DNA from 3 places in the Lactiplantibacillus kimchii genome. Region 2 is predicted to be linked to each of the others. Evidence: predicted binding sites of a transcription regulator. Region 2 holds the regulator's gene; each other region holds the start of a gene.
What was found. The regulator Rex, encoded in region 2, represses fermentation and respiration genes when NADH is low (regulators of the CRP and FNR family bind a similar motif). The targets are predictions, from matches to a motif close to TTGTGAANTANTTCACAA.
Positions count from the first base shown of each region.

Region 1: C5Z26_RS07790 (shikimate dehydrogenase) is a predicted target of Rex. The motif match lies at 2,553-2,570, and genes of this name have one in related genera.
Region 3: pplA (extracellular electron transfer flavoprotein PplA) is a predicted target of Rex. The motif match lies at 1,982-1,999, and genes of this name have one in related genera.

Region 1 covers NZ_CP027194.1:1,582,277-1,586,568, forward strand. Annotated here, with positions in the region: gene aroD (type I 3-dehydroquinate dehydratase) at 1-389, opposite strand, end outside; gene C5Z26_RS07785 (MFS transporter) at 373-1,605, opposite strand; gene C5Z26_RS07790 (shikimate dehydrogenase) at 1,628-2,518, opposite strand; gene C5Z26_RS07795 (LysR family transcriptional regulator) at 2,661-3,590, shown strand; gene C5Z26_RS07800 (MFS transporter) at 3,647-4,292, opposite strand, start outside.
Region 2 covers NZ_CP027194.1:2,147,563-2,151,854, forward strand. Annotated here, with positions in the region: gene tsaD (tRNA (adenosine(37)-N6)-threonylcarbamoyltransferase complex transferase subunit TsaD) at 1-161, shown strand, start outside; gene C5Z26_RS10435 (ABC-F family ATP-binding cassette domain-containing protein) at 236-2,218, opposite strand; gene C5Z26_RS10440 (redox-sensing transcriptional repressor Rex) at 2,385-3,041, shown strand; gene C5Z26_RS10445 (CPBP family intramembrane glutamic endopeptidase) at 3,094-3,729, opposite strand; gene groES (co-chaperone GroES) at 3,920-4,204, shown strand; gene groL (chaperonin GroEL) at 4,260-4,292, shown strand, end outside.
Region 3 covers NZ_CP027194.1:16,655-20,946, forward strand. Annotated here, with positions in the region: gene C5Z26_RS00165 (NAD(P)/FAD-dependent oxidoreductase) at 1-1,736, opposite strand, end outside; gene pplA (extracellular electron transfer flavoprotein PplA) at 2,022-2,948, shown strand; gene C5Z26_RS00175 (FAD:protein FMN transferase) at 3,091-4,203, shown strand; gene C5Z26_RS00180 (energy-coupling factor ABC transporter ATP-binding protein) at 4,263-4,292, shown strand, end outside.

The DNA.
Region 1 (4,292 bases), 570 kb from region 2:
TCAACTAATTGTTTCACCGCTACTTCATCATGATACCGTTCAACATCTAACGCATCCGTGAACTGGCCCGCTAATACCGTCGTATTAACTTTAAAGTAATCGGCATCGCTTAACGCTAATTCGCCACCTTCGCCTTGAGTTCTAAATGTGGTTAACAAGGCTAAATCGCCTAACGCTTGGCGTAACTGTTGACCGGTTTGTGTTAATTGATCTGGTTGCGTGACGCCCTCATAAAAATCAATGCGCCATTCAACTAAATCTGGCTGGGCCGCTTTAATTGCCGGCACGGCCGCAAGAATTTCAGCCGTCGTTTTACCCGTAATCGGGACTGCAATTTTAGGCCGGCCAGCACCTAAGGTTAGGTGCCGTAATTTAACGATTTTTTGCATGATTGAGACTGGCTCCTTTCTGAGTTGGTTTGCCAAATAAATGATAGTATCGAATCGTTATTAAGACTGCTAAGATAAAACCAATCAGCGCAATAATAACATCAAATAAGAAGATATTAGCTAAACTATCAGCCATCATTCCGGTAACTAATGGAATTGTGAAGGAGGCAATTGAACCAGCCGTATAAAAGGCTCCGGTAATTGTTCCCTTACCTTGTGGGAAGAAGGTCGACATAACCGTTAACCCTAATTGCATCACCCCACCGGCGGCTGAGAAACCAATGACAAATGACATAATTGAACACATCATCGCGGTTGGGAATAAGTACATTAACAAAAGTGATAAGAATGACATTAACGTATAAATACCTAAAAATTGAATTTCTTTAACGGCGCGTTTGGCCAAAGCTGCGGTCACTAAGACACAAACAATCGAGCCGATACTATAATAACTAATCAACGCTCGTGACCCCGTGTCACCCATGCCGGCAACATGGGTCCCATATTGACTTAACCATTGGCTAACAAGATAAAAGGTGGCTTGTGAGACATAACCATAAAGGATAAACAAGGTGCCATCAAACCATAAACTACCTTTAGGTTTAGCAGCTGTTTCAGCTTTAGTGGCAGTAGTCGTCGTTGTACTAGCTTGATTGGCAACTGGAAATTTGCCAGAAACTAATAAGAAAATCAAGTTAATGACTAAAACAACAATACACAGAATAAATGACCAACCATACCAATACTTACCAGCAACTAGAAAGCTAACCAATAAGGGTAATCCGAATTGTCCAACTGAGATAAAAGCTTTAATAATAACATTTGCGGTTCCTTTAGCATTCGGGAACATTTCCATTAAAGCTGGATAAGTCCCAGAATCTAAGAACGAGTTAGCGATCCCCGCTAGAATCCCAAAAATATACGCGATTGAGATTGACGGGCTCATTAAGATTCCCACAAAGAACAACAGATAAGTAATGACACCTAAAACAACGAATGGCTTACGACCAAATTTATCTGATAAAAATCCTGAAACCAATAAGACAATTAAGCGACCAATTCCTAATGAAGAAATAACGACCGCTACACCACCTGTATTGGTATGCCATTGTCCAGCTAACGAATCCATGTTTTGGGCTAAAATAATGACCCCAATCCCATGAATAAAGTAGTTTAGGTATAGGCTAATTGCGGTTGGCATATACTTATTTTTCATGATATCCTCCTAAGCGCAATTTTTATTTATGGTCAACAGCATCTTCATCAAATAAAATATGGCGAATATAATCAACTGGCATTTCTTTACCCGTCCATAACTTAAAGGCAGCTGCACCTTGTTCAAGCATCATGCCTAAACCGTTAAAGACATGTTCAACCCCAGCTGCTTGTGCAACTTTCATGAGTTTAGTCGTCCGTGGCGCATAAACAGTATCAAAGACAATCAAGTCCTTACGTAACCAACTAGGATCATCAATTAGCGTCTTGTCTTCCAATGGTTTCATCCCAACCCCAGTTGAATCAGTATAAATATCAGAACTTTGAATTTCTTGTTTGAAATCAGCGCGATTTTCAAGTTCATGTAAGGTCGCTTTGCAATCGGTCCGTTCATTAATTAACTTAACATTACGTTCTGCATTTTCCCAAGAAGCATCATGCATATTAAAGATCGACATCTCTTTAACGCCATCTAAAGCTGCTTGCACAGCAATGGCAGTCCCAGCGCCACCGGCACCAGCCAAAGTCATCTTTTGACCACGAATATCAATACCTTCATCTGCCAAAGACTTCATAAAACCAATGCCATCAGTTGTATACCCGGTTAGCACGCCATTATCATTAACAACCGTATTAACCGCACCAACCATTTCAGCGGCAGGATCTAATTTATCTAACAATGGAATAACTTTTTGTTTATTAGGCATGGAAATATTAGACCCACGCATATCTAAAGTTCTAATTGATTGAATCGCGCTTGGTAACGTCTCATTAGTGACTTCAAATGCTAAGTACGCATAATTTAATCCTAGTTTAGCAAAAGCATTGTTATGCATCGTTGGTGACATTGAATGTCTAATTGGATAAGCCATCAAGCCGATTAGTAATGTATGTCCGTCAATTCGTTCAGTCATAATTAATTCACTCCTAAATAAAATTTATAATATTTTGTTACTCAATTCACTTGTCATCTTAGCAGATTGACTTATTATATTAAATAGGGTAACGTTGATTAATCAATAGATATTTTCTATGATTGAAAGGGGTATCATTTTCATGAATTTACGCCACTTGATTTTCTTTAAGGAATTGGCGCGCACCCAACATATGTCGCAAGCCGCTGATAGCCTTGGTATCTCACAACCATCACTTAGTTATGCCATCAAAAAATTGGAAAAAGAATTGGGCGTGCCACTTTTTGAACCTGACGGCCGTAATATTAAACTAACCCCAATCGGTGAGGTCTATCTGAAATATATCACTGCCAGCTTAAATGATTTATCACAAGGTAATGAGTTAGTTCACCAGTTGATGAATCCTGATACCGGTCACGTTAATTTAGGCTTTACTTACACCCTGGGTCAGCAGTTAGTGCCGGAACTACTCACTAACTTCCAAGCTGAGCCACAAAACAAGGCAATTACGTTTGAACTTGGCCAAAGTAACTCTACCGCCCTATTACAAGACCTAGCCAACGAAAAATATGACCTGATTTTAGCTTCTAATATTGAAAAATTTGGTGATCAAGCCGCCGACAATCTCTTTGACTTTATTCCACTGGTGCAACAAGAAATCGTGGCCGCAATTCCTAGCCACCATCCCTTAGTAAGTAAAGACTCCTTAAAGGTCGCCGATTTAGCACCTTACCCCATGATCCTTTTTTCTAAAAACAGTGGGCTTCGACCGTTAATCGATCAAATCTTAGCACGCGCTAAATTAACCCCTAAGGTTGCTTACGAAGTCGAAGAAGATCATACCATGGCTGGCTTTGTTCAACATAACTTAGGCGTGGCGCTCATGCCTTATTTACCATTGCTTAATCAAACCAATGTTCACTTGAAGCATCTTATAAACCAACCGTTGCAACACCAAATATATCTAATCGTAAAACAAAATCACTTTATTACACCTTCTGTTCATCGTTTCCAGGAATTCAGCCGCAGTTACTGTTGGCAACATTATACGAATCAAGAACGGTTGATTTAGATCTTAAAAGCGCGGGCGACAAAAATCCATCTTGTCGCCCGCGCTTTTGAATACTTTTACTTAGTCACAACTATTTTGGGCCGATATAAACTTAAAACAATCAGACTGCAGGCGACGCCAACCATCGCAATGCCAACATCAAACCACATAATATTTCGAATACTGACCCGCGAAATCCAGGCAGTAAACACCGGAATCGTAAACGAAGCCAACCCACTAGCCGTATAGTAAATGCCAGTAATACGACCCTTAGCCCGCGGAAAGACATCGCTCATAATGGTTAAGCCCAATTGCATCACGCCACCAGCGGCTGAACAACCAATGACAAAAGAACAAACTAGCGCCACGCTCATCACCGGCACTAACGTTAAAACAATTAAGGCCAGTAACGAAATTAACGTGTTGATTAACATGAGCCACACGGCCTTAATAACCCGTTCAACTAAAATAGCCGTCACGACGACCCCAAGAATTGAGCCAATACTGTAAATACTAACCAGCATCCGAGCATGGACCAAGTTAAGCTTAACCACTTCACTACCATATTTGGTTAACCACTGACTAACTAAGTAAAAAGTCGCCATCGACACATAACCAAAAATCGTTAAAACAATCCCTAATACTAACTGTCGCGGCTTTAGCCCAGTCGGTTTTGGGGCTACCTTCGTGACAGCTGGTTTAGCCGGAACAGTTGATAGCTTT
Region 2 (4,292 bases):
ATACGGAATTATTATTAGCGCCTTTAAAATTATGTGGTGATAATGGGGCCATGATTGGTGCCGCCGCTTATGTGCAATATCAACATAAGCAGTTTGGTGATGCGACGTTAAATGCTGATCCAAGCTTAGAATTTGATTGGATGCCTAATATGGTTCACTAAAAATGACCGTTACTAAAACAGTCGCTGCAAGAAATTACAACTTGCAACGACTGTTTGGTAGCGGTCTTTTTATATTAAACTAGCTTTTCCAAAGCTTCAGCTTGTTCAGTCCAGTCATTTTCGGCCTGTTCATGTGTGGCGTTAACTTGTTCCAATTGTTGTTGAAATTCTTGTAATTTTGTCGCATCAGCAAAGACGGCTGGTTGTGACATCTGTTCTTGAATTTCAGTAGCCTCAGTTTCTAAGTCACTCATTCGTTGTTCCAGGGACGCAACTGAACGTTCTAACTTGCGCTTAGTTCGCTGTTGTTGTTTGCTAGCTTGATAGGTTTGCTGTCCCTTGGATTGGCTCACTGGTGCGCCAGCTTCGCTGATAGCAGTGGTCGTGGCGCTGGTGGCATTAGCCGCCGCTTCACTAGCGGCCAATTCAGCTAACTCAGCTTGTTCCTGCTTTTTATCAATATAGTAATCATAGTCACCTAAGAATAATTCTGTGCCAGTTGGGGATACTTCAACGACACTGGTGGCAACTTGATTAATGAAATAACGGTCATGTGAGACGAACAAAAGCGTGCCATCAAAATCGTTAAGTGCAACTTCCAATACTTCACGACTGTCAATATCCAAGTGATTGGTCGGTTCGTCTAAAATTAAAAAGTTATCATTTTCCATAGCTAACTTGGTCAGTAGTAAACGGGCCCGTTCACCCCCGGATAAGGACCCGATTGATTTATCGACATCGGCACCAGTAAACAAGAAACTGCCTAAAATGGTCCGAATATCTTTTTCAGGAGTGGTCGCATGTTCGTCCCAAAGTTCACTAAGGACGGTTTTTTTAGCATGCAAATTCTTTTGTTCCTGATCGTAATAACCGGTAACGACATTGGTCCCGAAGACCGCTTGCCCCTTGATAAATGGAATTTGACCCAGAATACTTTTCAGCAAGGTTGATTTACCAATTCCATTGGGTCCCACGATGGCGATGGCTTCATGTTTTTTGATGTTTAATGTGTCCGGTGCTGACAAGATTTGATCTTGATAGCCCACCGCTGCATCTTTGACGGTTAAGACAATGTTGCCACTTTGTTTGGCTGCATGAAAACCAAAGTGGGCGGTCTTTTCATCACCTTCGGGACGGTCCAAACGCGTCATTTTTTCGAGTTGTTTTCGCCGTGATTGGGCGCGCTTGGTAGTTGAAGCCCGCACAATATTCCGATTAACAAAGTCTTCTAATTTGTTGATTTCGGTCTGTTGCTTCTCATAATGTTTCCATTCTGCTTGAATACGGGCCGCTTTTTGTTGGACATATTGATCATAATTGCCAGTATAATGCACCATTTCATGATGGGATAGATCGTAGACTTCGTTGACGACCCGATCTAAGAAGTAACGGTCGTGACTCACAATCAGCAAGGCGCCCGTGTAAGATTGAAGATAACTTTCGAGCCAAGTGAGCGTTTCAACGTCCAAATGGTTGGTTGGTTCATCCAGAATGAGCAAATCCCGTTTTTCCAATAGTAGTTTGGCAAGCGCCAACTGGGTCTTTTGGCCCCCGGAAAGTTCGGTAACGGATTTATCATAAACATCAGCATTGAACTGGAAACCATGTAAGACACCCCGGATTTCGGCCTGGTAACCGTAACCATTTTTTTGTTGAAATTCAGTTTGAACTTGGTCATAAGTCTTTAAAGTTTGTTGATAAGTCGGGTCATCCGCAATAACTTCAGGATCACTTAATTGGGCTTCTAAGCGGTGCATTTGAGCTTCTAGTTGATGTAATTCAGCGAAGACACTGCTCATTTCTTCCCAAATTGTATGGGCGCTATTTAAACCTTGATCTTGAGCCAAATAGCCGATAGTTAAGCCTTTACGCATTGAAATTTGACCTTCGTCAGGGACGGTTTCACCGGCAATCATTTTTAATAAAGTTGATTTACCAGCCCCGTTGCGACCAACTAAGGCGACACGCGCATGGTCCTGAATATCTAATTGTACGTTATCGAACAAGACATCAGCGCCAAAACGCCGCATGACTTGCTGTACTTGTAGTAAAATCACGTTTTTTTAAACTCCTTTCGAGGTGGATTCGTCAAATAATTGTAGCATATTGTCGTTGTTAGCCCTAGTGAAAGGGAAGAATAAGTAAATATTATTTCACAAAGTGGCCTATTATGCTAGAATAGTGTCAGCAAATTCACAAACTTTTGATAAGGAGGGTCGTCAAATGGCAGAAACAAAAATTCCACGGGCAACGGCCAAGCGGTTACCGATATACTATCGGTATTTGAACATTTTATTAGATGCTGACAAGAAACGGGTTTCGTCAACGGAGCTGTCAGAAGCAGTTAAAGTTGATTCAGCTACGATTCGACGAGATTTTTCATATTTTGGGGCATTAGGCAAACGCGGGTATGGCTATGACGTTGAAAAGCTCTTGGCATTTTTCAAGAAAATTTTAAATCAAGACACGTTAACTAACGTCGCCTTGATTGGGGTCGGTAATTTGGGCCATGCGTTACTTAATTTTAATTTTCATAAAAATAGTAATGTCCGTATTTCAGCAGCTTTTGATGTCAACGAATCAATTGCCAATACGGTCCAAAGCGGCGTTCCCGTTTATCCGATGGCGGAATTAAAGAAACAATTAATTGAACAACAAATTGAAATTGCCATTTTAACGGTGCCAACTTCAGTCGTTCAAGACGTTACAGATGAACTGGTTGATGCTAACGTTAAAGGAATTATGAACTTTACCCCATTACGCATTTCAGTTCCCGAGACGATTCGGGTTCAAAATGTTGATTTAACGAATGAATTGCAAACCTTAATTTATTTTATTGAACATTATGGGGAACAACTTGGCGATAAATCAGCTGAATAATATTAGCTAGCAAAAGACGCAACCAAAAAAATGGTTGCGTCTTTTAGTTATTTTAAGTTAAAAATAAGGGTAAAACTGCGACAACGTTCATTAAAATATGGGCAATCATCGATGTCTGAATACGACCAGTATGCCGGTATAGCCAACAAAAGAGGAGGCCGATAAAGGCATATAAAATTAAATGACCGTCCGCATGAGCAAAACTAAATAACAAACTAGAAATAACCGCAGCACCGACTGTTCCAGTAACGGTCGTTAGGTTACCGAAAATAACTTTACGAAAGACGATTTCTTCCATAATTGGCGCTCCAACGAGCACTGCCAGTAAGAAGAAGGGGTATTTCTGACCAATTGTGAGTAACGTATTGGTATTGGCCGAGGCCGTTGACTGGCCGAGTAGTTGCGTCAAGCGTAAAATAACGACTTGACCGACAAGCACTAAGACAACGCCGATAATTCCCCATAAAACCGTACTGACCCAATTTTTAGGGTGCTGTTCGACGGCATTTGGCGTTTTAGTTCGCCAAGCGAGCCATCCTAAAATGATAGCGCCAAGTAAGTAATCTAAAGTTTGAATTAAGAAAATCCAAGATCCAAGTTGATGGAATCCTTGGGCTAATAAAGTAGGTAGGGCATAGATGATAAAATAGACGATTAAAACTGTCAGCGATTGGCGGCGATTAGCCATTAGCTCACGTCCTTTAATAATAAAATTTCGAGTCAGATTTGACTTAAGTAAGTTCATTATAATCGATTTGACTTTCTTTGACTAATTATTGACAAATAACTTGCATTCTTGAATTAAAATGATATAGTTATCTTTGTGATTAGCACTTGATGTTTGTGAGTGCTAAAAAAGAATAAATGGAGGGATTCACGTGTTAAAACCATTAGGTGATCGTGTCATCTTACAACAACAAGCAGAAGAAGAACAAACGATTGGTGGTATTGTTATTGCCAACAATGCTAAGGAAAAGCCACAAAGTGGTAAGGTTGTTGCTGTATCTGATGGCCGGATTTTAGATAACGGTTCAAAGGTTGCACCTAGCGTGAAAGTCGGCGATCAAGTATTGTTTGACAAGTACGCAGGTACTGAAGTTAAGTACGAAGGGTCAGCTTATCTAGTCTTACACGAAAAAGATATTGTCGCGGTTGAAGACTAATCCATTTAACTGATAGTAATTAAAACAAAATTTATTTATGAGGTGAATACAAATAATGGCTAAAGAATTAAAATTCTCTGAAGACGCA
Region 3 (4,292 bases), 320 kb from region 2:
ATGGCAGCGAAAATCATCCACAAGTTGACCCAGTAGAACATCCCTGATAAACAGAAAACGATGACTAAACCAATTGTGATTCCGTTTGCTAACCAAGTGAAGAGGCCGAAGAAGATACATAACGCAACGGCGATTTCAACGCAAGTCATTAACTTCTGGAAGAAGAAAGCCATCTGCATGTTAGGAATAAAGATCTTAGTGACCGATTCAAACCATGCTGGCATCTTATCAAAGACGAGCAAGGGATCTTTTCCGTACATATAAGATAAACTAAAGATCCCTTTGGCGGCTTTAGAAGTTGATTCACTAGCACCACTAGTTGCAGAAACCTGTAACCAGGAGAAAGAGGTTAGTCGGAGTTTATCAACAAACCACGATTCTTTCCCTTGAACTTTAGTCCAACAATCCCAAAGCCACATTGCCCCGTAGAAGAACCGTAATGGCACACTCCATAAGACGTTGCCGGCTCGTGACGTCCAACCGCGGAAAACATTACGTTGGTTGCGTGTCCGGAAGAATTCGTGCATAAAGTACTGGAATAAATAATAGCCTGAGAAAATTTGAACATAGTACATCCAGTTGATAGCATGCTTCAAGAGGACGGCAATGAAGCCAGAAACGTTCCATTTTTCAAGGACTTGAGCGACGGCATACTTCGAACCAATCGAATCAACCGAAGCTTGGTAGGCCCCTTTAAATGGTTTAATGGTGACATCGGAATGATCAACATTTTTAATGATGCCTTGAACCGCAGTTGCCGCAGTTTCTTCAGCCCCTTGAACAATTTGTGGGACTGGACGTGGTTGATCGGGTTCTTGGTAGAACGTTGAATCACCAGCTAAGAAGATGTTCTTGCAGCCTTTAGCTTGCATGAATTCATTGGCAGCGAGCCGACCGCCACGACCAGTTTCGATACCAAACTTATCAACGACACCATTGGCGCGCACACCAGCAGTCCAAATCAAAGTATAAGTTGGTAAATCAGCTTGGTCTTTTAAGGTCACGTGATCTTCAAAGACGCCAGTAATCATTGAATTTGTCTTGATGGTAACACCATGTTTAATCATGTACTTCTCAGCTTTGCCAGCCTGAGTTCGATTTAACATGTTGATAATTGTTGGCGCAGCTTCAACGAGTTGTAACGTAATTTCGTTAGGGTCAAGCTTATTATCACGAGCTAAGACATCTCGATATTCGATTAATTCACCGACTAATTCAGAACCAGTAAACCCAGAACCACAGACGGTTAAAGTTAACATGGCTTTGCGTTTGGCTGGGTCTAACTCAACGGCCCCACGACGAATCACCGCTGCTAAGTGTGACCGGAGTGCCATCGCTTGTTCGAAGGACCACAATTCGAAACCGTGTTCCTTGACGCCAGGGGTCCCAAAGTCATTAGACTCGCCACCCAAACTAATGAGTAATTGGTCGTACTGGTAACTACCATTTTCAGTAGTAACCGTTTGCTTTTCTTTATCAATTCCCGTAACCGTGTCGGTAACTAAGCGGACATTCTTCCGACGAGAAAATAACCGTTGCAAATCATATTGAATATGCTCTGGATCAACTCGTTCAGTAGCAACTTCATGTAGTTCAGTCATGTACGTGAAGTATGAATGCCGGTCAATTAACGTGATTTCAACGTCAGCATTCTTTTTAAAATGCTTCGCTAATTTCTTTGTCGCGTAAACTCCGGCAAATCCCGCGCCGACAACGACAATATTTTTCTTTGCCATTGCGTAACAACTCCCTTGAATAATAATATTAAAATAATGATTCCGTCTTTAATTATATAAGTAATGTAAACGTTTGTCTATGAATTATTGGGAAGAATGAATAATAAATCACATTGTATTAGGCAGGAGATTTGTTAATCTAATGAAGAAAATGAAAAACGTTACCATTAGCGCTATCAATAGCCTAGAATGTCATTAAATTATTAATATTGTGTTGACTATTTGGGGAATACACGTTAAGATTAATGTGAATTTTCATACAAAAAGGTTGAGGAGTGGGATATTATGAAGTTTAAGTCAATTGTTACGGGTGCATCAGTAGTTGTTATTTCCGCATTAGCATTAGCAGGTTGTGGGAGCAGCTCATCGAGTTCAAGTTCGTCATCTTCAAAGAAAAGCAGTTCATCTTCGTCATCAGCTAAAACGACTAAGGTCGCTAAGTTAACGGCTGGTAGCAAGATGAAGGCTGGGACTTACAAACTTGAAGAAACAAACTATTCACATGGTTATCGGGCGAAGTTCAGTATTACCGTTAATAACAAAGGTAAAGTGACAAAGTCAGATTATGATCAAGTTAACAAGCAAGGCAAGTCTAAAGTAGATGATGCTTCTTACAATAAGCAAATGAAGAAGGTTTCTGGGACTAATCCTAAGACCTATGAACCAAAATTGAACAAGGCTTTAGAAGGCGCAGCAGCAACGGGGAATGTGGCATCAATTGATGTTGTTTCAGGCGCTACTGAATCATCAAAATCCTTCCAAAACTATGCGCAACAATTAGTTCAAGCTGCACAAGCTGGTAACACTGCGACGATTAAAATCAATAACGGTGCTAAGATGAAAGATGGGACGTATAACCTATCTGAAAAGAACTATTCACACGGCTACCGGGCAACCTTTGCTATTACCGTTAAGGATAACAAGATTACGAAGTCTGAATACGACCAAGTTAATAAGAAGGGCAAGTCAAAAGTTGACGATGCCGCTTATAACAAGCAAATGAAGAAGATTTCTAAGACGAATCCTAAGACTTATGAACCAGCTTTAAACAAAGCTTTAGTTAAGGATAGTGATCCAACTAAGGTTGACGTGGTTACTGGTGCAACTGAATCATCAAATACCTTCGTTTTATATGCGGAACAATTACAAAATGCCGCACAAAATGGCGATACTAAGGCGATCACAGTTGATAACATGGTCTTCTCTGACTAATCAATAAGCCATAACAATTTTTTGAGGCCTGAGGCGCTTTGTCTCAGGTCTTTTGTTTTAAATTTAGCCCAGAAAAATGGCATACAGTGGCTAGAAACTTTGGTATAATAACGATTGAAATTAGTTAAGGGGAAGTTACACGATGAAATTAAAAAAATGGCTCCAACTCGTTGTCGTCGTGGCCTTAATTGTGCCATTAACTGCTTGTGGAACTAAAACGGCACAGCAAAAAAAAGCGGCTCAACGACCTAAACCCACTAAAGTGGTGCAAACGCCAACCGAAGATACGCAATTTATGATGGGAACCGTTGTGACCTTACGGGTTTATAATAAGGGTAAAAGTGACGTGGTCGCCGGCGCATTTAAGTTATTGAAAAAAGAAGCTAAGGAAGTTACGACCAATGCGAAAGGCTCAGAAATCGATAAAGTTAATGCCGCTGCCGGTAAACATGCGGTGGTTGTCAGCCGGGATGTTTATCCAATTTTAAAGGCCGCCTATTATTATAGTAAGAATTCGGATGAATCCTTCGATATGGCGATTGGGTCGATTACGCAATTATGGCGAATTGGTTTCTCGGATGCTCGCGTCCCAAGTCAAGCTGAGATTGCGACTAATGTTAAGTTAGTTGATTATACTAAGGTTAAGCTCAACGACCAAAAGCGTTCGGTTTATCTGACGGAAAAAGGCATGAAGTTGGACTTAGGCGGGATTGCCAAAGGGTATATGACCGATCAAGTGCAAAAGTATTTCTTGAATCACGGCGTTTCAACGGCAATTATTGATTTAGGTGGCAATATTTATGTGATGGGCAACAGTCCTAAGAAAACGAAGTCTGGGAACTGGACCGTCGGCATTCAAGACCCGAAACAATCTCGGGGGACGTCAATTGGCTCATTGCCTGCTAAAAATAAATCAATTGTGACTTCAGGAATTTATGAACGCTACCTTAAAAAAGATGGTAAAGTTTATAGCCATTTGATGGATCCTAAAACAGGGTCGCCGTTTCAAAATAATTTGATGGGTGTTTCCATTATTTCGAAAAAGTCGACCGATGGGGATGGTCTATCGACCGCGACTTTTGACAAAGGGTTAAAGGCCGGGATGACCTATATCAATGGTAAAGCAGATCAAGGTATTGGCGCTATCTTTATTACTAAAGATAAAAAAGTTTATGTTTCGAATAATCTGAAAAAGAAATTTACGTTATTCAGTGATACTGGGTACCATTACGGACCAGCAAGTGATTTGAAATAGCGCAGTATGGTATGATAATAGGCATAAAATTAAGGAAATGAGGGACGACGGTGAGTCAGATGATTGACGTTGCACATTTAGATTATCGT